2 regions of the Aurantimicrobium photophilum genome follow, and region 2 is predicted to be linked to the other one. Evidence: predicted binding sites of a transcription regulator. Region 2 holds the regulator's gene; the other holds the start of a gene.
The links. The regulator HrcA, encoded in region 2, represses chaperone genes, less so after heat shock. The targets are predictions, from matches to a motif close to TTNGCACTCGNNNNNNNCGAGTGCNAA.
Positions count from the first base shown of each region.

Region 1: the regulator HrcA is predicted to act here: its motif matches at 10,651-10,677, upstream of groES (co-chaperone GroES).

Region 1 is NZ_CP023994.1:203,605-219,349, forward strand. It holds gene glmS (glutamine--fructose-6-phosphate transaminase (isomerizing)) at 1-1,735, shown strand, start outside; gene AURMO_RS01090 (holo-ACP synthase) at 1,742-2,101, shown strand; gene alr (alanine racemase) at 2,098-3,225, shown strand; gene tsaE (tRNA (adenosine(37)-N6)-threonylcarbamoyltransferase complex ATPase subunit type 1 TsaE) at 3,225-3,695, shown strand; gene tsaB (tRNA (adenosine(37)-N6)-threonylcarbamoyltransferase complex dimerization subunit type 1 TsaB) at 3,695-4,342, shown strand; gene rimI (ribosomal protein S18-alanine N-acetyltransferase) at 4,339-4,824, shown strand; gene tsaD (tRNA (adenosine(37)-N6)-threonylcarbamoyltransferase complex transferase subunit TsaD) at 4,821-5,876, shown strand; gene AURMO_RS01120 (DUF4190 domain-containing protein) at 5,886-6,236, shown strand; gene AURMO_RS01125 (aminotransferase) at 6,337-9,189, shown strand; gene AURMO_RS01130 (DUF4190 domain-containing protein) at 9,199-9,441, shown strand; gene AURMO_RS01135 (class I SAM-dependent methyltransferase) at 9,438-10,625, opposite strand; gene groES (co-chaperone GroES) at 10,756-11,052, shown strand; gene AURMO_RS08870 (hypothetical protein) at 11,467-11,712, shown strand; gene rarD (EamA family transporter RarD) at 11,880-12,830, shown strand; gene AURMO_RS01155 (ABC transporter substrate-binding protein) at 12,909-13,712, shown strand; gene AURMO_RS01160 (ABC transporter substrate-binding protein) at 13,910-15,220, shown strand; gene AURMO_RS01165 (hypothetical protein) at 15,383-15,745, shown strand, end outside.
Region 2 is NZ_CP023994.1:888,733-904,477, forward strand. It holds gene ybeY (rRNA maturation RNase YbeY) at 1-128, opposite strand, end outside; gene AURMO_RS04415 (PhoH family protein) at 125-1,192, opposite strand; gene AURMO_RS04420 (HIT domain-containing protein) at 1,146-1,496, opposite strand; gene AURMO_RS04425 (16S rRNA (uracil(1498)-N(3))-methyltransferase) at 1,506-2,234, opposite strand; gene dnaJ (molecular chaperone DnaJ) at 2,237-3,337, opposite strand; gene hrcA (heat-inducible transcriptional repressor HrcA) at 3,364-4,383, opposite strand; gene hemW (radical SAM family heme chaperone HemW) at 4,463-5,680, opposite strand; gene AURMO_RS04445 (DUF1990 family protein) at 5,684-6,346, opposite strand; gene lepA (translation elongation factor 4) at 6,346-8,193, opposite strand; gene rpsT (30S ribosomal protein S20) at 8,369-8,629, shown strand; gene holA (DNA polymerase III subunit delta) at 8,691-9,695, opposite strand; gene AURMO_RS04465 (ComEC/Rec2 family competence protein) at 9,705-11,729, opposite strand; gene AURMO_RS04470 (ComEA family DNA-binding protein) at 11,726-12,397, opposite strand; gene AURMO_RS04475 (FUSC family protein) at 12,535-13,581, shown strand; gene AURMO_RS04480 (glycoside hydrolase family 3 N-terminal domain-containing protein) at 13,578-14,819, opposite strand; gene AURMO_RS04485 (metal-sensitive transcriptional regulator) at 14,833-15,102, opposite strand; gene AURMO_RS04490 (FAD-dependent oxidoreductase) at 15,099-15,745, opposite strand, start outside.

The DNA.
Region 1 (15,745 bases), 690 kb from region 2:
TGGTGGAATGCTCGAAACAGCAAAGAAGGCCGGCAAGCTCCAGGCTTTGGTAGACCTGCTTCAGGCACAGCCACTCGTTCCCGGTCACACCGGTATTGGCCACACTCGCTGGGCCACCCACGGTGGCCCCACCGACGTGAACGCACACCCTCACTTGGGTGATGAGGGCAAGCTCGCTCTCATTCACAACGGCATTATTGAAAACTTTGCTGAGATCAAGGTCGAGCTCCTAGCCAAAGGCTACGAGTTCGAGTCGGAGACAGACACTGCTGTGGCTGCAGTTCTACTCGGTGATGTTTACCGCGAAGTCGGTGACCTGCGCGAAGCAATGCGCCTGGTGGTCAACCGCCTCGAGGGTGCATTCACCTTGCTCGCGGTGCACACCGATGCCCCTCACCTCATCGTTGCTGCTCGCCACAACTCACCGTTGGTGATTGGTTTGGGCGACGGCGAAAACTTCCTTGGCTCGGACGTTGCTGCCTTCGTCGAATACACCAAGCGCGCTGCTGCTGTGGGTCAGAACCAGGTTGTGGCTATCACTCCTAACTCGGTCGAGGTCATTGGCTTCGATGGAACACCTGTCTCCATTGAAGAGTATGAAATCGCCTGGGATGCCTCCGCCTCCGACAAGGGTGGCTGGTCTTCCTTCATGGCGAAGGAAATCACTGAGAACCCCGACGCTGTGGCGAACACTGTTCGCGGACGCGTCGTGGATGGGCTCGTTCAGGTTCCTGAACTGACCGAACTCGGTGACGATGTCTTGAACGGCATCAACCGCATCATCTTGGTTGCCTGTGGCACCGCGTCCTATGCCGGCATGGTCGGCGCCTACGCCATTGAGCAGTGGGCCCGCATTCCGGTTGAGGTCCAGCTCTCCCACGAGTTCCGTTACCGCGACCCCGTGATCACCCCTGAGACCCTGGTCATCTCGATCAGCCAGTCCGGTGAAACCATGGACACTCTGATGGCGGTTAAGTATGCCCGAGAGCAGGGTGCACGCACCATCTCGGTGTGTAACACCCAGGGTGCAACCATCCCTCGTGAATCTGACGCTGTGGTCTACACCCACGCAGGTCCTGAGGTTGCTGTTGCCTCCACCAAAGCTTTCGTTGCACAGATTACCGCGCTCTACTTGATCGGTCTACACATCGCCCACTCCAAGAAGACGGTGGACGAGAAGGAACTCCGCCGTCTCGCTACTGACCTCCAGGCGTTGCCTGCCAAGGTCACCAAGGTTTTGGAGACTGGCGAAAAGATTGCGCAGCTGGCCAAGTGGATGAGTGACACTCCATCCGTCTTGTTCCTGGGTCGCCACGTGGGATACCCCATCGCTCTTGAGGGCGCCCTCAAGCTCAAGGAGCTTGCTTACATCCACGCTGAAGGCTTCGCCGCAGGCGAGCTCAAGCACGGTCCTATTGCTCTGATTGATCACGGTCAGCCCGTGTTCGTCATTGTTCCTAGCCCCCGTGGTTCTGCACTGATCCACTCCAAGGTTGTCTCTAACATCCAAGAGATCCGTGCCCGTGGTGCTCGCGTGATTGCCATTGCCGAGCAGGGCGATGCAGCTGTTCTTCCTTATGCAGATGAGGTCATCCAGATTCCTCTGGCAGACCCCATGTTCGAGCCCATCCTCGCTGTGGTTCCTCTGCAGATCTTCGCCATGGAGCTCGCAGACGCCAAGGGCTTGGATGTTGACCAGCCACGTAACCTGGCCAAGTCGGTCACGGTCGAATAGCCACTCATGATTCTGGGAGTGGGGGTCGACATTGTCGACATCGCTCGCTTCACGCGGGCGTTAGAACGCACGCCCAAGCTGGGGGAGCGTCTCTTCACGGATGCTGAGCGTGAGCTCCCTGCGAACTCTCTGGCTGGTCGCTTCGCTGCGAAAGAAGCATTGATCAAGGCTTTCGGGGGTTCGGGTTCGATGACCTTCCACGACATGGTCGTGGTCAAGGATGAACTGGGTAAACCCTCTTTTGATCTGAGCGGTGCTGCTGCCGAGATGGCCAGCAGCAAGGGCATCGACAGCGTGCACCTCTCTATTTCTCACGATGCCAACGCCGCTGTGGCGTTCGTCGTTGCGGAAGGAAGTGCCGCATGAGCCACACCCCTTTCCGCATTGCCAAGGTCAACACGGATGCCATCGCCGGCAACGTGAAGCGTATTCGTGAGATCACCGGCGTGGACGACGTCCTCATCGTGGTCAAGGCCAATGCCTATGGCCACGGCATGGTTCCGGCCGCAAAGGCTGCCCTTGCCGGCGGAGCAACCTGGCTGGGGACGGCAGATATTGCCGAGGCTCTCACTCTACGTAAGGCTGGCATCACTGCTCCCGTGCTGTGTTGGATCCATGCACCCGATGAAACCTTCGACGAAGCGGTTGCTGCCGACATCACCTTGGGTGCTGTCTCAGTTGCGCAGCTGAACGCGATTGCAGCTGCTGGTCACCGCAATAAGGCGACACCACGTGTTCATCTCAAGCTCGACACGGGCCTGAGCCGTAATGGCGCTAGCCCTGAGCAGTGGGCAGACTTCATGCGCACGGCAGCTGAACTCCACGCATCCGGAGACCTGGATGTGGAGGGTGTGATGAGTCACCTCTCCAACACCTCCGATGCTGACGACCTCGAACAGCTCAAGGTCTTTAAGGTGGGACTTTCAGAATTGAAGGACGCCGGCCTAGAGCCCAAGTTTGTTCACCTCGCTGCTTCACTGGCTGCGCTGACTCTTCCCGAGACCCGCTTCAACATGGTTCGTTCCGGCATAGCTGCCTATGGCATTGCTCCCACGGAAGAACTGCGTCCAGAACAGTTCGGACTCACTCCTGCCATGACGCTGGAAACTCGCGTGGTGGCTGTTCGCAAGGTTCCCGAGAACACGGGTGTGAGCTATGGCTACCTTCACCGCACACCACACGAATCAACACTGGCACTGATCCCCTTGGGTTATGGCGATGGCATCAACCGTGACGCATCCATGAATGGTCCCGTCTTAATCAACGGAGAAACCTATCCCGTTGCCGGGCGTATCGCGATGGATCAGTTCTTGGTCAACGTGGGCGATGACCCCGTTGCTGTGGGTGACCACGTGGTGCTCTTCGGTGATCCCGCTCAGGGCCACCCGTCCGTACATGACTGGGCAGCAGCTGCGAACTCGATTGCCTATGAAATCGTCACGCGCCTAATTGGCACCCGACTCGAATATGAGTACGTAGGTAACGCGTAATGCTCGGAACTCGAAGTATTGAGAATCCGGACCAGATGCACGAACTTGGCCTCGAGCTGGGCAAGGCACTGCGTGCTGGTGATGTCCTCGTCCTCACCGGTCCACTCGGTGCTGGAAAGACCACGTTGACCCGTGGCATCGGTGAAGGCTTGGGTGTTCGTGGCCCGGTGACGAGCCCCACCTTCGTCCTAGCCAGAACTCACCCCAGCTTGGTCGACGGTCCACCCCTGGTTCACGTGGATGCCTATCGCCTGAACAGTGCCGTCGAACTCGATGATCTCGATATCGACTTTGCTCACTCCGTTGTGGTGGTCGAGTGGGGTGCAGGGATGCTCGATGGCATCGTGGACTCGTGGCTTGACGTCGTCATTGAACGTCCTGAGGGCGCCAATGCGGGCGAGCTCGGTGAGGAACTCATCGAGCCCCGCACCGTCACCCTCACCGGCCATGGCGAGAGGTGGAACTCCTGATGAGTAATGTCATCCTCGCCATCGACACCTCTGCCGGCACCAGCATCGCGCTAGTGAAGGACGGTACAGTTCTTTCTTCTCGCTCCACCCCGGACACCATGCGTCACGCCGAAATCATCGGCAGCTTTATCAATGAGGTGCTCACGGAGGCGGGACTCTCCTCCAGCGACGTGACCCACGTTGCTGCGGGCATGGGGCCTGGACCCTTCACGGGTCTGCGGGTCGGGATTGCTGCTGCCGATGCGTTCGCATTCGGCAGCGGGGCAATCCTGCTGCCCATGAACAGCCACGATGCCATTGCCGTGGAATCCTTGGATTCAGATCCCACCAACAACCTGGTGGTCACCACCGATGCTCGCCGCAAGGAAGAGTATGTGAGTTTCTATAACGGACTCGATGAGCAGGGATGCCCTATTCGTGCTCACGGCCCAGCCATCCAGAAGCCCGGCGAGTTCGATGCGACCGAGAGCGCCTACGTTCAGGCCACCGAAGTGCCGGCAACCTGGTTGGGTGTCCTCGCTGAGCGCATGCTGGATTCTGGTAGATCATTCCTTCCCTTCGAGGCGCTGTATCTGCGCTCGCCGGACGTCACCATGAGCAACGGACCCAAGAGGGTTGTGCAGGAGATGCGAGGTGACAAGAAATGATCGACAGCATCGTCTTGCGCCAGGCCACCACTGATGACGTGCCCGCCATCATGGACATTGAGACTCCTGTCTTTGCCGGTGAAGCATGGTCTTTCGAAGCCATGGCCCGTGACGTGGGAGATAGGAACTGTTTCTATCTTGTCGCCGAAGCACACACGGATGCCTTGGGCGGTGAGCCCACTGTGGTTGGTTATGCCGGACTGTTGGCTCCCCGAGGCTCAGGTGATGGCGATATTCAAACCATTGCCGTGCTGCCCGAGTTCCGCAGCTCCGGTCTCGGACGCCGTCTCATGACGGCGCTGCTGGATGAAGCAGAAGCACGTAATGCCACTCGGGTTTTCCTAGAAGTCCGTGCCGATAACCCACATGCCATTGCCCTCTATGCCTCCCTCGGCTTTGAGGAGATCGCCGTGCGCCCCGGGTATTACCAGCCCGAAGGTGTGGACGCCGTCATCATGAAGAAGGGAGCGGATCTGTCATGAACCGTGACGCCCCCTTAGTTCTGGGTATTGAAACCAGCTGTGATGAGACCGGCATCGGTATTGTTCGCGGACGCGAACTCCTTGCGAACGTCATTGCTTCCTCGATGGATGAACACGCACGCTATGGCGGTGTGGTTCCTGAGGTTGCTGCCCGTGCACACCTCGAAGCACTGCGCCCAGCCTTGACCGAAGCTGTTGCCACAGCGGGCATCACGCTCGATGAGCTTGATGCTGTCGCTGTGACCAGCGGGCCTGGGTTGTCCGGCGCACTGATGGTCGGCGTGGGTGCAGCGAAAGCATTGGCACTGTCACTGAATAAGCCGCTCTATGCCGTGAACCACCTGGTTGGTCACGTCGGTGCAGATGTGCTCGGCGACGAAGGCCCCCTCGAATACCCCACCATTGCGCTGTTGGTTTCTGGTGGTCACACCTCACTGCTCCTGGTTCGTGATCTCACCAGTGACGTGGAGTTGCTGGGGGAGACCATCGACGACGCTGCCGGTGAAGCCTTTGACAAGGTGGCCAGAATACTTGGTCTGCCCTATCCCGGTGGTCCCCACATCGACCGCGTTGCCGCAGATGGTGACCCCAAAGCTATTCGTTTTCCTCGCGGACTGACCCTGCCTAAAGACATGGAGAAGCACCGCTACGACTTTTCCTTCTCGGGACTCAAGACAGCGGTTGCCCGCTGGGTTGAGGTGCGCAGGGATGCCGGCGAAGAAATCCCCATCGCCGATGTGGCCGCCAGCTTCCGTGAAGCTGTCATTGATGTTCTCACCAGCAAAGCTATTGCCGCCTGCAAAGACTATGGCGTTCCTAGGCTGTTGCTCGGCGGTGGTGTGGTGGCCAATGCACGCCTGCGCGAAGTCGCGCAGCAGCGTGCTACGTCGGCCGGTGTGGAACTTCGTATTCCTGCCTTCTCCCTGTGCACAGACAACGGCGCCATGATTGCCGCACTGGCTTCAGAGCTGATTATGGAAGGCGCAGAACCTTCCTCGCTGAACTTTGGAGCTGACAGCACTCTCCCAGTTACAGACATCCATGTTCACTAAAATTGAACTATGACTGAAAAAGCTGCACCCAAGACCCCCAAAGCAACAAAGCCTGTCACTGTGGTGACCCCTGAGGCAGTTCCCGTTGCCAAGACCAACGTGTTGGCCATTGTTGCCCTCGTTGCCGGTATCGCGGGTCTGACCGTGATCCCCTTTGTTTCCAGCATTGTTGCTGTGGTGACCGGACACATGGCACGCAAGGAAGTTCGTCGCACCGGCGAGCAGGGTGAAGGCCTGGCACTCGCCGGTCTCATCACCGGTTACATCGGCCTAGGCCTTGGTGTTCTCGTCGCTGTTCTCCTCATTGCCTTCTTCGGCATCGTGATTGCTTCTGGCATGAACGGCTACTACGACTACTAACAACTATTTCCTTTCACGCCACCAACCGTTCGCGGTTGGTGGCGTGAGTGGTTAAGCGCAACTAGTAACAACGGGCATTGAGCACAAGAATAGAAAAGCTATGGCTACCGAGATCTTCAACTACTTCACTCAGACTGAGCTCCCCTCACCAACCCTTCCCGATTCGGAAGTAGTGGAGCTGGTTCACAAGTATTTCGGTGTTGCCACCACTGCTTCCTCCCTCGGCAGCCAGCAGGATCAGAACTTCGTTCTGCGCCTGGCTCACTCAGGGGATGTCCTGGGAGTTCTCAAGCTGAGTAACCCTGCCTTCTCGGAGGCTGAAATCCAGATGCAAGACGAGGCAGCTGCCCATCTGGCAGGCAAGATTGACCTGCGCATTCCCTCGATTGTGGAAGGTGAACAGGGTGCGATGTCGGCGATGTGGGAAACATCGCAGGGACATATTCACGCACGCGTGATCAAGTTCATCCCCGGCACCAACTTCATGGGCTCGGATTACCTCTCCCCACATGCCATCGCGCGCATGGGTGAGATTGCAGGACTGGTCAGCACGGGCCTGGCAGATTTCTCTCACCCCGCCAGCGGTCGTGTGCTGCAGTGGGACCTCCGCTATGCGGAAAAAGTGATTGATCAACTCCTCTCCGAAGAGCCTGATGCCGACGTGGTCTCTCTCGTTCAGCGCGCGGTAGATGTCACAGCGCCGATCATGGCAACTGTTGGTCCCAGCCTGCCTCAGCAGATGGGTCACTTCGACATCACCGATGACAACATCATGTGTCCAGATAAGCACTCGGTTCCTGACGCAGTGCTCGACTTCGGTGACGTGGCGAAGTCATGGGCTGTGGGCGAGATTGCCACCACGGTGTCCTGCATGCTTCACCATGACGGTGTTTCACCGGTCAGTGTTCTTCCGGCGATCAAAGCGTTCCATTCACTTCGTCCCTTGAGCGTGGACGAGATTGAGGCGTTGTGGCCATTGGTCATTCAACGTGGTGCTGTCTTGGTCTTGAGTGGACGTCAACAAAGTCGCATCGACGAACACAATGACTACGCCACGAGTGCGCTCGATCGGGAGATGCGCATTCTGGTGCAGGCACTCTCTGTTCCACCTGCCGTCATGGCCGCCACCATTCGCCACAGCCTGGGGCTCAGCATTTCCTCAGCTCAGTGGACCGGAGGCAATGTGCTTTCTTCGGTGACCAAGGCCGAGATCCTGGATGCGAGCACCACTTCCACACTCAACGATGAAGGTGCCTGGCTTTCTGCAGACACTCTGGAGAAGGCAGCACTTGCTGCTCTCGACAACGGATCAGAGCTTGCTGTGCTGCCTGCGTGGTTACCGGTTCTCACCGGTGCACCTTCTCGCACACAGAGCTCACCCGATGTCATCCCCACCCACGCCACGATCTGGCTGGCACAGGCCACAGAGGTTTCTTCACCGGGTGCAGTTGAATCACAGCCTGGTGTTCTCACCGTGACGGTGGATGGCCACAGTGTTTCTTTCTCCGCTGAGGGAATCAGCGGATCCACTCTTCCTGCTCGTCAAGCGATTACCGTTTCGACTGTCCACGAGAGCCTCGACGTTCCAGACAGGGTTACGGCAGAACTGGCTATTGGTTGGCGCAGCCTGCTGGGAGATCCCACCGAGGCACTCGGTATCGAGATGGGTCATGTGGCAGACCCTGAGCTACTTCTCGAGCGCCGCGAACATGTTCTGGCTGAAGTGCAGGAGCACTACTACCAGCACCCACCACAGATGGAACGCGGTTGGCGCGAGTACCTCATGGACACCAACGGTCGGGTTTATCTCGACATGGTGAACAACGTCTCTTCAGTGGGTCACGCTCACCCTCGCGTGGTGAAGGCAGCGGCGAACCAAATGCGCCTGCTCAACACAAACTCACGTTTCAACTACCACGCGATTACCGAATACGCCGAGATGATTACAGAGACCCTGCCACCTGAGCTGGACACCGTCTTCTTCGTGAACTCGGGTTCGGAAGCAGTAGACCTCGCCCTGCGCCTGGCCATGGCCTACACAAGCCGACCCGACATTGTCTGCATGCGGGAGTCGTATCACGGCTGGACCTATGCCAGCGATGCGGTGTCCACCTCGATTGCAGATAATCCCAATGCGTTGAGTACTCGCCCTGACTGGATCCACACCGTGGATGCGGCCAACTCCTACCGCGGTATTCACCGCGGCGTGGATGCAGTGAAGTATGGCCCCGAGGCCGTCAAGGTGATTGAGGGTATTGGCAAGCCCCTTGCCGGTTTCATCAGTGAGTCCTACTTCGGCAACGCTGGCGGTGTTGCTCTCCCCGATGGGTATCTCAAGCAGGTCTATGCCGCTGTGCGTGCCCAGGGCGGCCTCGCCATTGCGGACGAAGTCCAGGTTGGCTTCGGCCGCCTGGGTGAATGGTTCTGGGGATTCCACCAGCAAGGTGTGATCCCTGACATCGTGGCCGTGGCAAAGTCCATTGGTGGCGGTCACCCCATTGGGGCCGTGATCACCAGCCGTGAGATTGCGAACCGCTATCGCACTCAGGGCTACTTCTTCTCTTCTACGGGCGGATCACCCGTCTCCAGCGAGATTGGCAAAGCCATCTTGGGCATCATCAAAGATGAAGGCCTCCAAGAAAACGCATTGAAGGTGGGCAGCCATCTCAAGCAGCGCCTGCAGGCACTGTCGGAGAACTACCCCATCGTGGGCAGGGTTCACGGCTCTGGTCTCTACCTCGGTCTGGAGTTCATTAGGGACACGGAGACCCTCGAGCCAGCAACCGAAGAAACGGAAGCTATTTGTAATCGCCTGCTTGAGCTCGGTGTGATCATGCAACCCACGGGGGATTACCAAAACGTGCTCAAGATCAAACCGCCACTGGTGATTACTCAAGAGTCTGCCGACTACTTCGTGGACATGCTGGAGCATGTCCTGAAGACCGGCTACTAAATTAGAACTATGACCACACCACGCCAGGAACGTTTAGCCAGCTGGAATCCCTGGGCCATAGTCGCAATGGCCTGCGTGCTGCTGCTTCTTGTGGGAGTGCTTGCCGTGTTCTTCGGAAACAAGGCACTCAATGAAATCAAGAAGAGCAACCAGCGGGGATTGAAGCTCGCTCAGTGGGCGGTTGTGCTGGGCTATGTCGAGATTGTCTCGGGCGTGATTGTGCTCACCGCCATCTTGGCAATTACGTATTAGAGGCGCTGAGCAAGAATTGCCACGCGGCGCTCGCCAAGGCGGGTCAAGAACAGCGTTGCGCTGTTCTTACCTGAGAGGCTCAGGCGTTTGCGGAACTCGGCAGGGTCGATATCCACACCGCGCTTCTTGATCTCGAGTGTGCCAATGCCTCGTGACTTGAGTTCCTTAGCCAGCACCTTTACATCCAGTGCAAACTCGTGCACCACTTCAAAGGTGGAAGCAAAGGGTGTGCTCACAGCCACGTCACTGCTCATATAGGCGATGTGCTCGTCCAGCATGTGAGCACCAATACTTCTGGCGAGGTCGCCAATGAGACGTGCACGAATAACAGCACCGTCTGGCTCATAAAGAAACAGTCCCAGTTCGCCCACTTCGGCATCTGTCGAGTCGGTAGCAGCGGTGAGTTCGTGGAGTCCCTCCGCATTCATCACCAGGGCAGCTCGGGTAATGCCGTCGCGCTTCAACGGGCCAAACCAGAGGCCCACCTCAACCACGTCACCGTTAACTGAGATCCACTGCGCTTCGCAGGTGTCAGGAATAAGGTCGCGGTCAAAGCCGGGGCCGAGCTTGATGCCGGTGGGGAGTTTCTCTGCCAGGCCGAATGCGAAGTCGAGCGAGGGGGAGTAATCCTCTGCGTTGGCTAGGCGGTTGGTGTTGGTGTGGCCGGAGGTACGACGGGCGGGGTCGAGATAGACCGACTTCACGTCAGAGAGATCTGTGTCTTCTGCTTTGCCATGACTAACCCTGGCTTCGGGAAAGGGGGAGAGGTTGTAGGTGGTGATGGCGGCGGTGACCTCGTCTGCATCCACGGCATGAACCTGCAGACCTGCCCCGGCGAAGGCCAGGGCATCTGCCCCAATTCCACAGCCAAGGTCGGCCACGCTTGTGAGCCCTGCGCGAACATAACGGCCGGCATGCAGGGCAGCAACGGGCAAGCGTGTGGCCTGCTCGAGCCCTGCTTCGGTAAAGAGCATGCGCTGGGCAAAGTCCCCGAACTTGGCCACAGCTTTGCCGCGCAGCTTGGCTTGGGTGAGCACAGTGGCCACTAATGACGCGGAATATCCGTCTTTGCGTAAGCCGGCAACAATCTTCAGCACGTCTGTGCTGGAAGTGTAGGGAGGCAGAGAGTCCAGCAACGCTACCCCTTCGGGGGTGAGTAATTCGCGTAGTTCAGCGCTCTCCATGGTTGTAAACCTACCAATCCTTGAGCTGGCACTCACATTGCGCGAGTGCTAGTTCACGCCGTACACTCGTAGTTAGCACTCGATACGTTCGGGTGCTAATCCCATACTTAGTTCAAGAAAGAGGTCAACCGTGTCGGTCGCCATCAAGCCGCTCGAAGATCGCATTGTTATCAAGCAGGTAGAAGCCGAGCAGACCACTGCTTCCGGTCTCGTTATTCCTGACACTGCCAAGGAAAAGCCCCAGGAGGGCGTTGTCGTTGCAGTAGGCCCCGGCCGCATTGACGACAACGGTAACCGTGTTCCTCTGGACATCGCCGAAGGTGACAAGGTTATCTACTCCAAGTACGGCGGAACCGAAGTGAAGTACGCAGGCGAGGAATTCCTCGTTCTCTCGGCTCGCGACGTTCTCGCAATTGTTGTTCGCTAAATTCGTTTAGCACTCACTGTGGCTCCGGTTTATCCGGAGCCACAGTTGTTTAAGCGACCTTCTGAACTATCCACAAGGCCCTTAACGACTCTTATGGGTGTCAGTGGTTGGAGCTAAATTCTGGCCATGGCATTCAAGCGGGCAGACAAAGTTTTTGTAGATGAATCGAAAGAACGTGGCTATTTTCTGGTAGCTACAAGTTCAGAAATCAACACACTCCGAGATTCAGATAAGGCTCTGAGGAAACTGCTAAAAACTGGCCAACGACGCCTTCACTTCAAAAGTGAGAGCGACAGCCGTAGACGCGAAATTCTGTCTGTAATGTCCAGATTGGATTTGAGTGTGACCGTATTTGTTTGCCAGGGGCTTTCTGAAAAAGAGGCTCGAGCCTTATGCCTTAAGGCTCTAATTGGTATGGCGGTAGATTCGGAAATCTTCTCGTTAGTCATTGAGCGTGATGAGTCCATCGTGCAAGCTGATCGGCGAGTGATTGCCGGAATACTCCTAGCGCAGGAAACCTCACTGCAATATTCGCTTGTTGGTCCTCACGAACATCCACTGCTGTGGGTGAGCGATGCTGTTGCGTGGTCATTCAACAGCGGTGGTGACTGGCTCAGAAGGAGTAGCCCCATTGTGGACGAAGTAATTTATCTCACTTAAAAAGTGTGAGCCTGGCTCGCGAACCGTCCGGAACACTGCCAAGCTCTAAGGGCTACTGCCCGCCACTGCTCTAATGATACGCGAGCTGGATGAAAATTTCTAGTCACTGTTAGCACTTCATTGGTTGCAAAGGATAGTCAGAGGTTGCTCAGGAGTAGGCTCGAACCATGTCTTCTCCCGGTGCATCTGCTGTGCCCGAGAAGCTCTCTCGTTCCGGCTTGCTCTACGCTTTTGGCGCTTATGGCCTATGGGGATTGTTCCCGCTGTACTTCCTCATGTTGGAGCCGGCTACCCCCTTTGAAGTTGTTGGCTACCGCATCCTGTTCTCTCTGATCTTCTGTGCCTTCTTGATTGCGGTCACCAGGAACTGGAAGAAGCTGTTCGCCATCATGGCGCAGCGCAAGCTCATGCTTACTCTCGGTGTTGCAGCGGTTCTGATCTATATCAACTGGCAGGTCTTCATCATCGCGGTGTTGAGTAACCATATTGTGGAGTCCTCACTGGGCTACTTCATCAACCCCATCGTCACGGTGGTGTTGGGTGTGTTGGTGCTGCGCGAGAAGCTTCGTCCCCTGCAGTGGGTTGCCGTCGGTATCAGCTTTGTCGCCGTCATTGTTCTCACTGTGAGCTATGGCACCATCCCCTGGATCTCGCTGACCTTGGCGGCGTCCTTTGGTCTCTATGGCTTAATCAAGAAGCGCACCGGTGGCGTCGTCGACGCCATTAGCGGCCTCACCATTGAGACCATCTGGATGACGCCGGTGGCGATCATCCAGTTGATCATTGTGTCCAACCTGGTGGGCCTGACCTTCTTTGGCTATGGCATTCCCCACACCTTGCTTTTAGCTTCTGCCGGTGTTGCCACGGCAGTGCCCTTAATCATGTTTGGTGCTGGAGCCAGGCGTCTACCGTTGACCGCCATCGGTTTGATCCAGTACTCCACACCCGTCTTCTCGTTCTGTATGGCTGTCTTCGTCTTGCACGAACCCATGCCACCGGTTCGCTGGGTGGGCTTCTTCATCATTTGGGTGGCACTGATCGTGCTCACCACAGACATGCTGCGCAATGGCAAAGCAAACAGACTCGCTCGCGCAGCAGAAGAGCTCACTATCGAATAGAGCGCGTGCCATCAGCACGAACTGGGAATCTGGTCGGTACTGTTGAGCGGTAAGTTCGCTTTGATGAAAAGGGTTACCGTGGGTTTCAACAAAATTGCCACCGTGTTCGTTGCTGGTGCAGTAGTTCTCGGAATGGCTGCCTGCTCGGGCGGTTCCGCCGTTACTCCCACCGTGACCCCGACTGCTGTAAAGCCTTCCGGTGATGGCATCTTGCGCATCGGTGACATGACCCCGGTCTCGGGTGACCTTGCTGCGTATTCGGCAGCACAGGCTGCCGGTGTTGACCTCGCTGCTCAGGAAGTCAATGAGCAGGGTGGTTACAACAAGGTTCCCGTTGAGGTGCTCCACCGCAACGCAGGCGATGGTGACCCTGCTGCTACCGAAGCTAGCTTCAACGATCTCGTCTCGCGTGGCGTGGACGTCATTATTGCTCCTGCTTCGGCAACAGTGGTTGCCACTCTGGAAGAACTCGTAGCGAAGAACGACAGCAATGTGGCCATCGTCTCCATTGCCAACAAAAAGACTGCTCCTAAGGGAGCAACCGTTGCCGCGATCACTCCAGATGAGACACTGAGCAAGCGCCTCAAGGCGTCAGACCCCAGCCTGTCGGAGCTCGGTTACGGCGCTGAAGCGTATGACCTTGCCATTGCATCCATCCTGGCTGCCACCGTCAGCAAGGATGACGGCGGCGCATCCATTACTCAGGGCCTGATCGCCGTTACCCTGCAGACCGGCTTCCCCTGCACCAGCTACGGCATGTGTGTCTCGGCTGTCGGCGACAAGCAAGCCATCAACTACACCGGCCCTGCAGGCCAGATCAACTACGACCCCACCACCGGTGTTGCCTACTTCGGCAAGACCATCGACGTGGCCAAGAAGTAGTCACACGCACAATTTCTCCGTTTTAAGCACCAGATAGGCGTTTTCGCCTGCTTTTGTGACGCTTTCTTTCGGTATCAAACAGTTTGTTACCTAGTTGTAACCCGCAAATGTTGTCTGGGGAAACATCTCTCGCCTATTTTGGTAATACAACAGTGCGCATCGTTGCGCTCTGATTACATAAATCACCAAGGAGTACCATGCGAGAAATTTCTCTCCGCACTCGTGCACTCGGTGGTCTTGCTCTCGCAGTAACCTCAGCACTCGTGCTGGCTAGCTGTGCAAGCGGATCAACCGACGGTGGCTCATCAGACTCTGCCTACAAGGCAGCTGACTGTGCAGCTGACAGCACTAGCGACAACACCTTCAAGGTAGGAACCCTCCTGCCCATCACCGGTAACCTTGCCTTCCTCGGCCCACCCGAAATCGCTGGTGTTGGTCTTGCAGTAGCAGACATCAACGCAGCTGGTGGCGTTAACGGAACCGACGCTTGCCTCTACAGCACCGACTCCGGTGACTCGAGCGATATGTCTGTTTCTACCGCTTCGGCAGAAGACCTCATCAAGCAGAAGGTATCGGTTGTACTTGGTGCAGCTTCTTCCTCCGTATCTCTCAACGTTGTTGACTCGTTCACCGAGGCTGGCATCGTGGAGATCTCTGCTGACACCTCTGCAGCCCTTTCCGGCTACAGCCCCTTCTACTTCCGCACCGCACCACCAGACACCGTACAGGGCTCTGCTCTCGGTCAGCTGATCACCGGTGACGGAAACTCGAAGATTGCATTCCTCGTATTCAACGACTCCTACGGAACCGGTCTTCGTGACTCGACCGAGGCTTCCATCGTTGAAGCTGGTGGCTCCGTTGTATACGGTGCCAAGGGCGCTGGCCAGGAGTTCCCTCCTGCTCAGACCACCTTCTCTTCTGAGGTAACTGCTGCTCTGGCTACTCAGCCTGACGCACTCGTAGTTATCGCATTCGACGAGACCAAGGCAATCATCCCCGAGCTCGTAGCTCAGGGTTGGGACATGGCTAACACCTACTTCACCGATGGAAACACCGGATCCTTCGAGAAGGACTTTGAAGCAGGTACCCTCGAAGGTGCTCAGGGAACCATTCCTGGTGCAGCTCCTTCGGACGAGCTGAAGGCACTCCTCGGCAAGTACTGGTCTGACGTTCAGGGCGAAGAGCTCACTGACTTCAGCTACGCTGCCGAGTTCTACGACGCAACCGTTCTTGCAGCACTTGCTGCAACCAAGGGTGGCGCAACCACTCCTGCAGCAATCCAGGAAAACCTGGCTGCTGTATCGGGTGCTAACGGTGGCGAAAAGTGCACTACTTACGCTGACTGTGTAGCTCTCATCAAGGATGGTAAGGACATTCAGTACCAGGGTCCATCTTCGGTTGGTCCTTTCAACGCTAAGAATGACCCATCCTCCGCGTTCATCGGTATCTACAAGTACAACGATGTAAACGTTCCAGTATGGGCATCCGCTGTTGAGGGTAAGTCCTAAACAGTAAATGCACTGAAGTTGTCACCCCCTGGGCCTTGGCCCAGGGGGTGACCTCTTTTAACTCGGTTTGTACTTGTTCCACCAGATCTTGCCATCTCTGAATTTGTCCACATCTAGATCGGCGCAGCATTTACAGATCCTGCTGACAGTTAATCTGCGCAGATGAGTGAAAAAACAACTTTACATTTAAGTAAAGTTTCCCGTACGCTGATTTATGTGGGAACACATTTTGCAATTGAATGTGCCATTCGAAAGGATGGCACTTCGCCTGCCATGAGGATGCTGAATCAGCTTGCGCAGGCCCGGGTGGAGATTCCAGATTTTCCACCACCGGATACTGCTCAACCATTGTTTCTAACCGATCTGATGATTTTCATCAAGGAAATCGCAGATGGGTACCTGCCTCGGTCAGGTGCTCTGAATTACCTCACAGAGGGCGTATGGGAACTAAAAAGAGAAACGATTCGCATCACCTTTTATGACACTGATGGAGCGGGGAATTTCCACGGTCACCAACGCAAGAGT
Region 2 (15,745 bases):
TCAACGAGAACAATCGCAATCTCCGCATCTGGATGCACACGCATCGCATCAAGACAATACGTTGCTAAACGCTGGAGCGCAGCTTCGTCGATGTCATAGGTCGACTCATTGTTGACTTCAATACTCACTTGGAGTTCTCCTTGGCGTTTTCCCGGCGGTGACGAGCAGCCAATGTCTTTTCGTCATATTCACTGTAGGCGTCAACAATGCGACCCACGAGGGAATGACGCACCACATCAGCACTTGTCAGCCTCGCAAAGTGAATGTCTTCGATGTCATCAAGAATGCCCGTGACGAGACGCAAACCACTTGCGGTGGAGGGCAAATCAACCTGAGTGATGTCACCAGTGATCACCATCTTGGAATCAAACCCGAGTCGAGTGAGGAACATCTTCATTTGTTCAGGTGTGGTGTTCTGAGCTTCATCCAGAATGATGAACGAGTTGTTCAGGGTTCGACCACGCATATATGCCAAAGGAGCAACCTCGATAGTGCCCACAGCCATCAATTTGGGAACTACTTCGGGGTCAAGCATTTCATTGAGCGCATCGAACAAGGGGCGAAGATATGGATCAATCTTGTCCGTCAACGTTCCCGGTAGGAAGCCCAGGCGCTCTCCCGCTTCAACTGCGGGACGGGTCAAAATGATTCGCTCAACTTCTTTACGCTGCAGAGCTTGGACTGCTTTAGCCATTGCTAGATAGGTCTTACCTGTTCCAGCAGGACCAATACCGAAGGTAATGGTGTGGTCGTCGATGGCGCGAACATACTCCTGCTGCCCCACCGTCTTAGGCCGCAACGTTTTTCCACGAGTAGACAAAATATCTTCGCCCAGCACAGCAGAAGGTGAAGTGTGAGGGTGGGCGTCTTGAATGCGTTTTGATTCAGCCACATCGGTAGGAGCTAGGTCTTGACCATTGCGGACCATGGTCAGCAGTTCCGTCATGAGATCACGTGCACCCAAGACCTGTGCCTCAGCTTCTTCTCCCGCGGTTTTGGGGAGTAAACGAATTTCGTTCCCTCGAACGTGAACGTCGACTAACGGATATTGATGTTCAAGGTTGGTGAGGAGTCGATCTTGTGCACCAAGTAGGCGCACCATCTCGATGCCATCGATGGTGATGACGTCATTTTCTGCCGAGGAATTAGGCAAGTGACTGCTCCTGGAGTCCACCGGAGAGGACGTGTGCATGAACGTGGAAAACCGTTTGCCCCACTGTTTCTCCGGAATTGAAGACGAGGCGGTATTCGCCATTGGCGTGAAGAGTTGCCAGATTGTGAGCCGTTGCAACAATCTCTGCAAGAAGTTCAGGATCCCCAGCGGCAAGTTCTGTCACGTTGGAATAGTGAGGAACCTTGGGCACTACCAATAAATGGACTGGAGCTTGTGGAGCGATGTCACGGATAGCAATCACGCGATCGTTTTCAAACAAGATCTCTGCAGGAATGTCCCGGTTGATGATCTTGGTGAAGATGGATTCAGCTGCGTCAGTCATATCTCTAGCTTAACAACGCCCCAGCTTGGCGTTAATGATGGCTAAGGCCGCAGGGCCTGCAGTTGACGTTCGAAGAATGTTGGAACCTAATGTCACTGTTGATGCCCCAGCTTCGCTGAAGCGAGCGAGCTCGGCCTCAGTAATACCGCCTTCAGGCCCCACAACTAAAGCAATGTCTCTCTCATCGAGTTCAATCTGACTCAACGGAACAGTACCCGTGGGGTCCAGAACAATGATGTGAACTCCCTCAAGCTCAGAAATCAGTTGAGCTGTTTTGAGGTGGGGTCCAACACGAGGGAGAAAGGCTCTAATGGACTGCTTGGTGGCTTCTCGAACAATGGCTGACCAGCGAGAGCGACCTTTGTCAATCTTGGGGCCTTCCCACTTTGAAATACTTCGATCTGCCGCCCACGGTATGACAACATCGATTCCTAATTCTGTGGCAGCTTCAACAGCACGTTCATCGCGGTCGGTCTTTGCAAGAGCCTGGACCAAATAAATCTGAGGAGTTTCAGGCGTCATCTGTTCTACAGAATCGACACGAAGTTCGACGGAGTCCTTGGATGTGGAAAGCACTTCAGCTGCGACGACGAGGCCTCGACCATTACCGAGAGAAAAGGGTTCACCCACACGCACACGTGAAACAGTGGCCGCGTGTCTTCCTTCTGCACCCTCAAGAACAATCGTCGAACCCACAGTTGTGGATTCGAGAGTTTCCAGGAGGTAAAAGTGAGCCATGTTTAGACGTTGAAGAATCGATCACGAAGCTTAGAGAACATTCCCTGTTGGAAATGAGCAAGTTGTGGAGCTGGTTGCTTACGCCCCTTGGCGAAGCTTTCAATCAAATCTTTCTCTTTGCCACTGAGCTTGGTGGGCGTGACGATATGTATACCTACCTTGAGGTCACCACGTCCATTTCCACGCAAACGCGTAATTCCGCGATCTTTCACAGTCACCACTTCAGAACCTTGAGTACCTGGCTTGATGTCGACGGTGACGTCACCATCGAGTGCGGGGACAGTTACTTTGGTGCCCAAAATGGCATCGGTCATTTGAATCTCGAGCGTGCACAATAAATCATCGTTGTCACGGCTGAAGATCTCATCGTTTTTGACCTTGATCTCAAAGTACAGATCTCCATTGACTCCGCCTGCTTGACCTGCTTCACCGGCTTGGGTCATGTGGAGTCGAACTCCCGTGTCCACACCGGCAGGAATGTCGAGTGGAATCGAACGCGTGGCGCGAACTCGACCCTGTCCCTGACAAGAGCTACAGGGTGCGGGAATGGTAGTTCCATAGCCACGGCAGCTTCCACAGGGGTTAGAGGTCATGACGTTGCCCAGAAGCGAACGAACAGCACGCTGAATGGTTCCGGAACCGCCACAAATGTCGCATGTTGCAAGCGATGTTCCAGGCTGGCAACACGAGCCTTCACAGGTTTCACACACAACTGCGGTGTCGATCTCGATATCTTTGTGAACTCCAAATATCACTTCTGCGAGTTCTACTTCTACGCGAAGAAGTGCGTCCTGACCGCGCTCCATGCGTGAACGAGGACCGCGTTGCTGTCCCCCGCCAAAGAAGGTGGAGAAGATGTCTCCAAAATCACTGAAGCCCCCTCCACCACCAAATCCTGCTTGAGGTCCAAGGTCATACTGTTGACGTTGAACAGGGTCACTCAGCACCTCATAGGCGTGAGTAACCAGCTTGAACTTCTCCTGTGAGGTCTCGTCAGGGTTTACATCTGGGTGCAGTTCACGCGCTAGACGTCGATACGCCTTCTTAATATCTTCTGGGCTCGCGTCACGAGAGACACCGAGCACGTCGTAATGATCAGCCACGAAGGCAATCTCCTTTGGTTTGAACGTTATTGAGCGTCAAGGACGCGTGTGAGGTATCGAGCAACTGCCCGAATTGAAGCGATGTTGTTGGAATAATCCATACGAGTAGGACCAAGCAGACCTAGAGTCGCTGACTCCCCAGCGGAGGTGTATCCCGTGGCGAGAAGACTTGTTTGCTCTAAACCAGAATTACTGTGTTCCCGACCAATGCTGACAGCCACCTCGTGAGCGTCAGCCTTCATCTCGGTCAGGAGCTTGAGAAGGATGACCTGCTCTTCAATTGCATCAAGCACAGGATAGATACTGCCGTGGAAATCTTCCTCAGTACGCACCAAATTAGCCGTGCCTGCCATAACCAACTTCTGCTGTCGATTTGCTTGGATGCTGTCACTCAATGCAGACGCAATGTGGTTTGTTGCAGAAGACAGGTGCGGAGAAACCGATGTGGACAAAAGAACAACTGATTCAGCAAGTTCTGTGAGAAGCTTTCCTGCAACTTGGGCATTGATACTCGAGCGAAGTTCAGACAAATCAGCTTCTGACACGTCAGTGTCGAGATCGAGCAATCTCTGTTCGACTCGGCCGTTATCGGTGATGACAATACAGAGTGCGCGTCGATTACCAAGAGAGACGAGTTCGATATGACGAACACGAGTTGCTCCCAGAGTGGGGTATTGAACTATTGCAACCTGGTTTGTGAGCTGCGAAAGAAGACGAACGGTTCGCCCGAGGAGTTCATCAAAATCTACTGATTCATCGAGAAAGTGATCGATGGCCTGTTTCTGAGCAGTACTGATGTGCTTGACCTCAGCAAGATGGTCAACGAAGAGTCGATAGCCCTTATCAGTTGGAACTCGACCGCTCGAGGTGTGGGGAGCAACAATGAGCTCTTCTTCCTCCAGCAGGGCCATGTCGTTGCGAATGGTTGCTGCAGAAACACCAAATTGGTGACGATCCACAATTGCTTTGGAACCTACTGGTTCACGTGAAGAAACATAGTCCTGAACAATTGCTCGAAGGACTTCAAGACCGCGTTGAGAAACCATGCAATCCTCCTTCAATTCATCGCTGGCACTCGACCATTCTGAGTGCTAATACTACCCCGAGTTAGCCCTGTCTGCTGAGTTAGGAGAAGGTAAGCCTGCGCACAACCTCATCTGCGCGAAGACGTCCTGCAACAGTAAGCACGAGGTTGTGTTTGAGCGCGAAATGACCGTCAATAAGTCCATCAGCGATGAGTCCAGCAACTATGTTCGGTTCGAATTCGAGGGTGGAAATCCCCTCACGAATTCGACTACCTAGAAGAACACGTTCAAGTGCAACCGCTTCCTCATGGGGCTGTTCCCACCCAGCAGCAGGTGATTGGCCCAGAGAAAGACGTTGAGCATAAGCAGCTGGGTGCTTCACATTCCAAAACCTGGTTCCACCGATATGTGAATGAGCTCCAGGCCCGTAACCCCACCAGTCGTTTCCTTGCCAGTAAGTGAGGTTGTGTACTGAGCGTTGCTCTAAAGACTTAGACCAGTTACTGACTTCATACCATTGAAAACCAGCAGCTGTAAGAAGTTCATCAGCCAATTCATACATATCGGCTTCGAGATCGTCATCCGGTACTGGCAATTCACCACGACGTATCCGTCGCTCGAGTGCTGTGCCGTCTTCGACAATGAGCGCGTAGGCAGAAATATGCCCAGTATTCAGTGAGATTGCTGCTTCCAGAGATTGGCGCCATTGATCAAGCGTCTCCCCTGGCGTTCCATAAATGAGGTCAATACTGACTTCTAAGCTAACCTCATGTGCTGCCTGGACTGCGGCGGAAACAGAAGCTGGGTTGTGCGTTCTGTCGAGAGTTGCCAATACAGAGGGAATAGCTGACTGCATTCCCAGACTGAGGCGAGTAAATCCAGCCTGCGCAAGGGTCTGCACATATTCAGGAGTAATCGTGTCAGGGTTTGCTTCGGTTGTGATTTCAGCATGTGAATCAAGTCCATGTTCGTCGCGCACCAGCTCGAGAGCACGCACAAGATCCCTGGCTGGGAGGAGGGTTGGTGTTCCTCCCCCAAAAAACACTGATGTGAGCGGTCTCTTTGGCACACCTGCACGAGTCAACACTGACCCAGAGAGTTCAATCTCACGAGAAAGCTCATCGATATATGTCGATTGTGAGGTTCCTCGAAGTTCAGTAGCTGTGTAGGTATTGAAATCGCAGTATCCGCAACGCACACGACAAAACGGAACGTGAATATATGCACTCATGGTCCGACTGTCGGCACCGACATTGACTCCATTTGGCAATGAACCATCAGCTGGCATGTCATTGCCTTCAGGCAGCGGCCCAGCCATCAGTTATGCGGTACGAGCAGGAAGTAAAGAACGAACGTATTGACGACGCTGGAGCCACTGACGCAAACGAATCAAAGGTGTGAGGTAGAAATACTTCCTACCCTCTGCAATTGCCGTCACAGACCGAACGACAGACCACACAGAATCGTCGTCACGCCATTCAACGCTAAAGAATTCTTCACCGATGACGGGTTCGTAGTCCAAAGTGCCGAGGGCATAACCCATGCGTCGTTCTTCACGAACAACATAGATGACACGGTAACTTGATGTGAGCTCAGAGGGACTCCACAACTTGGCAAGTTCGACTGTCGTACCAGCGGATAAATATGGGGTTCCATCAGGAGCAAATAATTGATCCAACGCATCTGCAGTTGGAGGTACGGGGGCACCAAACTCGTTGAAGAGCAATCCGTTATACCCCTCGGAGTGTGCTTCATTGACTGAGACGACCTCGAGATGTGAGCCCTTGGGAACTCCCCAGGTCATCAAAGCAGCAGTTGCCGTGTCAAAACGTTCTTGACCGCTTCCGAGGCGAAATTCAGACTGTGCTGAACGAAAACCAGCTGGTGGGAAGACCAGAACATCTGCTGCCTGAGTCGCGCCGACAGAGCCATAGCTCACGGCGCGATCCCCACTGAAATTGGATCGGCGTTGTGTTTCAGACATTATTTCTTTTTCACTTCTTCATCGCCTTGAAGCGCAGCAATGAAGGCTTCCTGTGGAACCTCAACGCGACCGACCATCTTCATGCGCTTCTTACCTTCCTTCTGTTTTTCCAGAAGTTTGCGCTTACGGGTGATGTCACCGCCGTAGCACTTAGCAAGAACGTCTTTACGAATAGCAGAAATGGTTTCGCGGGCAATGATTCGCGCACCAATAGCTGCCTGAATAGGGACTTCAAACTGTTGACGAGGAATGAGCTTCTTCAGTCGCTCCGTCATCATGAGGCCATAGGCATACGCCTTGTCCTTGTGAACAATCGCACTAAATGCGTCTACTTGTTCACCCTGGAGAAGAATGTCTACCTTGACGAGGTCAGAGTCCTGTTCACCAGCTTCTTCATAGTCCAGGGAGGCATACCCTTGGGTTCGACTCTTGAGGTGGTCGAAGAAGTCAAACACGATCTCTCCCAGAGGAATCTCGTATTTCATCTCAACACGGTCTTCTCCGAAGTACTCCATGCCCAGCAGGTTTCCGCGGCGACTCTGGCACAGCTCCATGATGGTGCCAACGTAATCCTTAGGTGTCAAAATACCTGCGCGCACTAAGGGCTCAGAAACTCGAGTGATCTTTCCGGAAGGGTACTCACTCGGATTAGTGACGGTGACGGTCTTCTTGTCTTCGGTTGTGACTTCATAGGGCACAGACGGTGCTGTTGCAATGAGGTCAAGGCCAAACTCTCGTTCGAGGCGCTCAGTAATGATCTCAAGGTGAAGAAGCCCGAGGAATCCGCAGCGGAAACCGAAACCGAGAGCTACCGAAGTCTCTGGTTCATAGTTCAGCGAAGCGTCAGAGAGCTTGAGCTTGTCTAGGGCTTCACGCAAAACGGGGTAATCGGAACCGTCAATGGGATAGAGACCTGAGAAGACCATCGCCTTTGGGTCGGTGTAACCCGGAAGTGCTTCGGTTGCTGGCTTAGTGAAGTCTGTAACAGTGTCACCGACCTTGGACTGACGAACATCTTTAACGCCGGTGATGAGATAACCCACTTCACCCACGCCTAGGCCCTGGGAAGGGATGGGTTCGGGTGAGCTCACTCCGATTTCGATGAGTTCGTGAGATGCCTTGGTGCTCATCATCTGAATACGTTGTCGGGGCTTGAGCGCTCCATCAATGACGCGTACGTAGGTAATAACACCACGGTAAGCGTCATAGACGGAGTCAAAAATCATGGCGCGTGCAGGAGCATCTGCGTTGCCCACAGGTGCTGGGATCTTCTCCACTACGAGGTCCAGCAATTCCGCAACACCCATGCCTGTCTTACCTGAGACACGCAGGACGTCTTCTGGCTTGCCACCAATGAGATCTGCCAGTTCTTTGGCATATTTCTCTGGGTCAGCAGCAGGAAGATCAATCTTGTTGAGCACTGGAATGATGGTGAGGTCATTCTCCATCGCCAGATACAAGTTTGCGAGAGTCTGCGCTTCAATTCCCTGTGCTGCGTCAACAAGAAGAATTGCACCTTCACACGCAGCCAATGAACGGCTCACTTCATACGTGAAGTCAACGTGACCAGGTGTATCAATCATGTTGAGGGCAAAGGTCTCACCATTGAGTTCCCAGGGCATACGAACTGCCTGGCTCTTGATGGTGATGCCACGTTCACGTTCGATATCCATGCGGTCTAGATACTGTGCACGCATGGAACGGTCATCCACGATGCCGGTGATCTGAAGCATGCGGTCGGCAAGGGTCGACTTGCCGTGGTCAATGTGAGCGATGATGCAGAAGTTGCGAATCTTCGCTGGGTCTGTTGACGCAGGTTGCAGTGGTTTCGTAGCACGTGGAGACATAGAACCTCTAGTCTCCCACGAACTGCGACACAGTTTTAGCAACTGCCACACTTACTGGTAGTGTTGGTTCTTGGCTTACGTGTAGTCCCACCTACACGATTCGTCGCGAAGAGCCCTCTACCTCTGGTGCGACACAATCCAAACGTACAAACATCGAGTGAAAGACACGGTTAACGTGGCAAACATTAAGTCGCAGATCAAGCGAATTGGCACCAACGCAAAGGCAACTGAGCGCAACAAGGCTGTGAAGTCAGAGGTTAAGACCGCTGTCCGTGCAGCTCGCACCGCAGTTGCAACCGGAGACAAGGCAGCTGCTGAAGCAGCCCTGAAGACCGCAGGCAAGAAGCTTGACAAGGCAGTAAGCAAGGGTGTTCTTCACAAGAACAACGCCGCTAACCGCAAGTCAGCTATTGCTAAGAAGGTTGCTGCTCTCTAAGCACACTTTATGAATATGGCCTCCACGATTGTGGGGGCCATATTTGTTTAAGCGCTCCGGCTTAGCGTCTGCCATAACTGGCAACGACATTGACCATACGTTCCAAGGCATAAATGGGGTCCCGAGAAGCACCTTTAACGTTGGCATCTGTTTGAGCTATCACTTCAATGGCATTACCCAGGCCCGTTTCACTCCAGCCCGATAGATCTTTCCGGGCACGATCTATTTGCCAGGGAGCAGCGCCTAATGCTCCTGCAAGTTCACCAGAACCTCGACGTTCGCCATAGAGCTTGGCCATCAGTCTCAACTTGGAAGCAAAGGTGGCCACAATTGGCACGGGGTCTGCACCTGACTGTAAGGCGTGACGCAACGTAACTAAGGCGTCACCTAGGCGTCCTGCTACTGCAGAATCGACCACCTTGAACGCAGTAGCTTCGATACGACCACCGTAGTAATCCTCAACAGTCCTGTCGGAAATGTCGCCATCTGCATCAGCGATGAGTTGCTGACAAGCATTGGCGAGTTCTGAACCTGACCCAGAAAACGCTTGAACCAGTGAACGAAGTGCACTTGGTGCAATTTTGCGTCCGGCAATTCGGAATTCATTACCGGCAAAATCAAACTTGTCGTTATCGCTCTTGAGCTCTGCGCACACAATTTCGACAGCACCGCCCGTGCCTGCACGCAGGGTATCTAGCAGTTTCTTACCGCGCACTCCCCCACCGTGCCGCAACACAACGGTGGTGTCAGTGTCGGGAGACTCTGCATAATCCAGCATTTCTAGAAGAAATTCGTCATTACATTTTTCAACGTCACTGACTCGTATCAAACGAGGTTCGCCGAACAATGACGGACTGGCCAACGTCAATAATTCACCAGGAGCATAGCTGCTGGCATCCAAATCACTGACTTCTAAGGACGCATCTGCATCTCGAAGAATTTCACGGATTCGCTGTGTAGCTCGGTCAGCTAAAAATCCTTCTGCACCGCTGACAAGCACGATGGGAGCAGGTTTAGCGTTGTTCCATGAGAGTTGCTCAATCGCAATCTTTGCCTTACCTGCCATGGTTTTAGCCTAATGCTCAGTCCAGACACTCAACCCCGTCGAATTCTCACTAATCAGAATCAGTCCATCTTGATCCGTCCGAGGCGTGAGTGTTCCAAGCTGACTCAACATGTCGAGTGTTTCTCGCCGAGGATGACCATAATCGTTTTCCTGACCGACTGAGAAGATGCCTATCTGAGGTTGTATCTGTTCATACAAACTTGAGCTCTGATCTACTGAACCGTGGTGCGCAACTTTCACAACGTTAACTTGAGGCAGATGCACTGTGCTCATCATGGCCAACTGAGCTTCTTTGCCGAGATCACCCAGAAACAGTGCCTTAAACCGTGGGAAAGTTAACAACAGAGTTACCGATCCTGGGTTCCCCATATCCATGAGTGGGTGATGTTCATCTGGCCACAGAACTTGCCACTGCGCTTCACCCAATGCACCTGTAAGACCTTGCGTTCCTCTGTGCAGTGAAGCTCCCGAACGCGCTAGTTCAGTTAGCAGTCCTTGATCCTCCGCGTTTTCTGCTTTGCCTACAACTGCGACATCAACTTTCCCTAATACGGCTTCTAATCCACCCACATGATCTTTATCAAAATGGGTAAGAACCAACAGGTCGATATGAGTGATTCCGAGCTGTTCAAGGCAATGTCTGAGGGGCTCGGGGGTTCTACCAACATCAATAACCGCAATACGTTCCTCGCTTCTGAGGACTAATCCGTCACCTTGACCAACATCGCAAGCGGCAATGCTCCAATCGGGCGGAATACTTGCGGTGAAACGTAGCCCACTCATTACTGAAGTAATAGTCAAAGTGATAACGGTGACAACGACACTCACTGCCAGAGTGTTCCTCACTCGTTTATTCGAAGAGAGCAACATCAGCAAAATCACTACAGAAACAAATGCTGCAGTGATTGCCCCAACCGGACCAGAAATCCAAGGGAGTTGCGATTCGGGGAATCGGGAGAGAACTGTTGCGGTTTGACCGATCCATTCAGCGGGTAGCCACGATAACCACAGCAGTGGGAAAGCTACACCGGGTATCCACCACGTCAACAAACATCCTGCAAGGCCAATGACGGTGGCTATCGGTGCCGCTGGTGCAGCAATGACATTTGCCAGCACTCCATAGGTAGGAAGTTGTGGATTCAGCAAAATAATGAATGGCTGACACATCAATTGAGCCGAGAGTGGAATAGCTATCACGGTGGCAAGCCATAGCGGTAACCATCTATTCAAACTTGAAGCAAGTGGCCCTGAAAAGAGAAGCAATCCTGCGGTTGCCGAAACGGAAAGTATGAATCCGTAATCTATGGCCCACCAGGGATTCCACATCAGCATCAAGAGAGTCGCAAAAGCTAACAGTGGTATTCCAGAACCTGGTCTTCCGCTAAACAGTGCAATCATCACGACTACAGCCATCACCGCAGCGCGAAGAACGCTGGGTTGAGGCGTGACCAATATGACAAATGCAACAAGTGCACAAACTGCAATGACAAGGCGTACCCGCCGACCAGCCCCACACAGTGCACCGATAGCCATCACACTTGCAGTAACAATGGCAATGTTCGCCCCAGACACTGCGGTGATGTGTGTGAGCGAAACCGTTTTCATTGAGTGTGAAAGGTGTTCACTAACTCTGCTGGTGTCTCCAATTGCTAACCCCGGTATGAGCTGACCACCGAAACTTGGAAGCGTGGATGCCGCATCCAAGAAGGAATTTCTCAGGTGTTCCGCCCACACTAACCACCAGGGGATCTCTATGGGCGGAGTCTTCTCCCAGGGGAGAACATCAACATGATGGGGTAATTGGATGAGCCAGGACAGCAAGACAGCTGAGGATGTAAGAACTGTGAGACCAAGTATCGGGAGTCTTTTCAGGGTGAAGCATCCTGAAAGCGCAAGAACTGCTACAAAGCCAAAATGACTAGTTGACGGACTGAACAAAGGAATGTCTACGTTCAGAACAACAACGAGACCACTCCAGCCCACGAGAACGGGTATGGAAAGACGGAGATCTGCCTCAATTCTGACCTTGTTCACAATGAAACGAGATCTTTGATTCCGGCAAACAATTTGTCACCTATACCGGAGACCTCGTTGAGCTGATCGACAGAAGAAAAGCCGTTGTTACTATCTCGCCACTGGACGATTCGATTGGCAAGAGTCGGTCCTATGCCCGGCAATGAATCAAACTGCTCTGCTGTTGCCTGATTCAACGACACCAAAGAACCAGTTGCACTTCCCTCACCAGTGGCACACCCTGCTTGCTGAGAGGAAATGACTATTTGTTCACCATCTCTGACTTCTCGTGCGAGATTTATGCCACACTCAGTAGCCTGAGGACTTAATCCCCCAGCTGCCATGACAGCGTCAATAACTCGAGAACCACTCTCTAGTTCGTAAATGCCTGGACTAGTCACTTCTCCAATGACATGGATAAGTACCGTTCCCAATGGGCTTGTCTCCTCCTCGGTTGTGACTAATGGTGACGCTGTGAGATCGAGTGGAACGTGAACTTGATTGCCGGCTGAAGCAATTGTTGAGGACAGAATCGCAATAACTACGATGGCTAGTCCAGCGACGGTGGCAGCACCTACGGCAACTCGTACTCTGATTCGATGAGATGAATTGTCCTGGAGGAAGACATCAGATTGTGATGCATCATCCAATCCAGCCAAACGCCTGAATTGATCACCTAACCACGACATGTGATGAGAGTAGATATTCAGAATGCGAACACATCCAGGTTTTTGAAGAATGTGAGTAGACCTACCGCTTTACTCGGGGTGGAGAACTACAGGCGAGCCCTGAAGCGGGTGTTGAGACAAACCAATACGGTGAATACGTGAGCATCGTGTCCAACGTCCAGACAAAGAAGCGCATTCCGTTTCTGCAGTTAGCCAAGACAATCATTGCCACGCTTTTGGCTTGGTTTGCTGCGTTGTGGGTTTATCCCAACGAGCAACCCATCTTTGCGGCGATAGCGGCAATCATTGTCATCCAACCCAGCATTAACCAGTCGCTGGGAAAAGCCATCGAACGAAGCACCGGCGTCGTTCTCGGTGTGGCCATCGCTTTGGGCGCAAGCCTCATCTTCGGCAACCATAGCTGGCTCGTCCTTGCCGCAATTATGGTGGCCTTTATCGCGGGCTGGTTATTCAAATTCACTCCTGGCACAGCCAATCAAATTGCCATCAGCGCCATGTTGGTCATTGCAATTGGATCTGCAACTCCTGAATATGCAGCAGGGCGCATTGTGGAAACCCTCATTGGTGCCTCCATTGCCTTTATTGTCAATGCGGTGATCGTTCCACCTGTAGCGATTGGACCATCTCAACAAGCGATTGCTGAGTTAGGCGCCAATATTGCCGAAGTACTTGAAGACATTGGAAGTGTGCTTCGCAGAGAGACAAGCTACGAAGTCTTGTCCAATATCAATACCCGTGCACGCAACCTCAGACCCCAACTAGATAAAGCACAAGCGACTTTGCGTTCAGCACAGGAAAGTCTTCGTTTCAATGTATTCAAGGGAACGCACGGCAAAGATCTTGATGCACAGCAACTGCTTCTTGAACAACTCGCTGTTTTAGTGACCAGAACTATAGGTGTTGCCCGAGGTGTTCGGGACAACTATGACGAAACAGTTATTGCCGAACCAGGAATTGCTCAGATAGCTGAAGAATTCATGCGTTCAGGACATGACCTGAGACTGCTGGTCCGGGATGCTGGTCTTCCTGCCATGAAACAAGCTCATCCAGATACGCAAGAAATGCCAGCACTGACTGAACCCATCAGACTAAGTCCGCCGTCTGGATATAACTGGATCTTGATTGGTTTCCTCATGGAAAACCTTCGCCGTATTCGTGACGAAATTACGGGCACGGGCGACTAATACGTCACCCGAATAAAGCAGCGCTCATCACAGGGTGGCATCCAGGAATTTGCCTCAGGGAAGAGTTCCCGTCGCAAAGTTAATACTCTTCGGACTGAATCATCAAGTTGTTCCTGAGAAATCTGCCCCGACTGAACAGCCGCTGACACACCCGCAACGATTGCTCCTGGATCAAAATCTGGACCTGGGACATATAGCAAGACGTCATTGCCTGCAGCTAACGCAGAGACCGCGTTCGTTACGCGGTTTTCATACTCGGGAAGACGTGAGTGTTCTATCATCGTCATGTCGTCAGTAATGATGACACCCGTGAAACCCATCTCTTCACGAAGAATCTTGTGCCATAGAGGCGACAACGATGAAGGCAAGGAATCCACGGCCGGGAAGGCTAAGTGGCCAAACATCACCATTGAGCTTCCAGCATCAATACCGGCTTGAAATGGGATCGCATCGGTGGAGAGCCATTGGTCATACGTCAGTGGAGATGTGGGAACACCGATGTGGGAATCTCCAGGCGCACTGCCATGACCGGGGAAATGTTTGATGGTGCTCATCACCGATGAATCTTCACCCGTGACGGCAGCTGCCACTCGTTCAGCCGTAGCCGCGGCATCTGCTCCAAAGGAACGACCATAGATGAAGGATTGCGGGTCGCTAGAAACATCTGCCACCACACCGAAGTTCAGATTCACCCCAAGACTCTTGAGAAGATCACCGCGCGACGTGAATGCAGTCAATGTGGATGAAACAGGCTCATTGCGCAAGGTGTCAGCGCCGGCATAGGCGTCATAAGGCAGGCGCTTAATCAACCCACCTTCTTCGTCAATCCCTATCAAACGAGGCAACTCTGCAGAGCCAGCGATCGCTGTAGTAATGCCAGTGAGTTCTGCTGGGGTCTCGGGAACATTGCTGCCCATGACAATGAATCCACCAAGTTCATTAGACGAGACGAAAGACTGCAAAGATGCAGGATCAGTTCCTGGTTGATTAGCCATGATGAGCGAGCGAATCTTTTGCTCGAGTGTCATGTTCGCAAGAGAGTCTTCAACGTAGAACTCAAGGGGGTGAACGCCCCAAGGTTCAATGACGGGACGTTGGTAAATCTGGGTGTAGTTCTGGGGATTACCTACCCGGTCTATGGCGGGCTGTGTAAACAGTAAAACGGTCATGAACGCCGTCACGAGTGTTCCCGCAATGACAGCAAACCAGAGTGCTACTGGATGCTTGGGCTTGGCCATGTTTGGAGTTTAGCTAGGCGAGGGAGAGAAACAGCTTTTCGAGCTCCGCAACGGTCGGCGCGTTCTCTTTTGTTTCACCTGAGGCCATGCACTCCTGCATCGCCTTCGCAATGATGGCAAAACCAGCCTTATCAATGGCACCTGAAACGGCTGAAAGCTGCGTGACCACTGCACGACAATCTCCGCCTGCTTCCACAGCTGTAATCACAGCTGCCAGCTGACCTTGAGCTCGCTTGAGGCGATTGACTATTGCCTTCTGCTCTTCGGGTGTTACGTCAGTCATTTCTGATCTCCTTTCGAGGCCATGCCAGCCTTCCACGTGAGATAGCCACCGTTGAGGTTGACTACGTCAATTCCTTCTTGCGCCAAGATGCGCGCAGCTGTGTGACCACGCTGACCAACTTGGCAGTACACAACTACTTTCTGACCCGAAAGTTCTCTGATGTGCTCGCGGAGAACATCGATCGGAAAACTGAGGCTTCCTTCAATATGTCCGTACTTATATTCGCCCTCGGTCCGAACATCAACAAGCACAGCACCCGAATCCAGTGCACTATCGAGTTCATGCCACTCAATGACCTTGGTCAGACCCTCTGCAATGTTTCTATTGACATACCCGAGCATGTTGATGGGGTCTTTGGCAGAACCGTGTTGGGGATCATAGGCAAGTTCTAATTGAGCAAGATCACTAGCAGTGATTCCCGCAAAGATTGCTGTTGAAATGACGTCAATGCGCTTATCCACACCGTGACCGCCCACAGCCTGGGCACCGAGAATGAGATCAGTTTCAGGATCCACCATGAGCTTGAATCTCATGGTTTGTGCACCTGGATAGTAGGCAGCATGATCTGCGGGATGGGTATGGATTACTCGGACAGGACGTCCAGCTGCACGTAATGCCTTTTCGCTCCAACCCACTGTTGCGG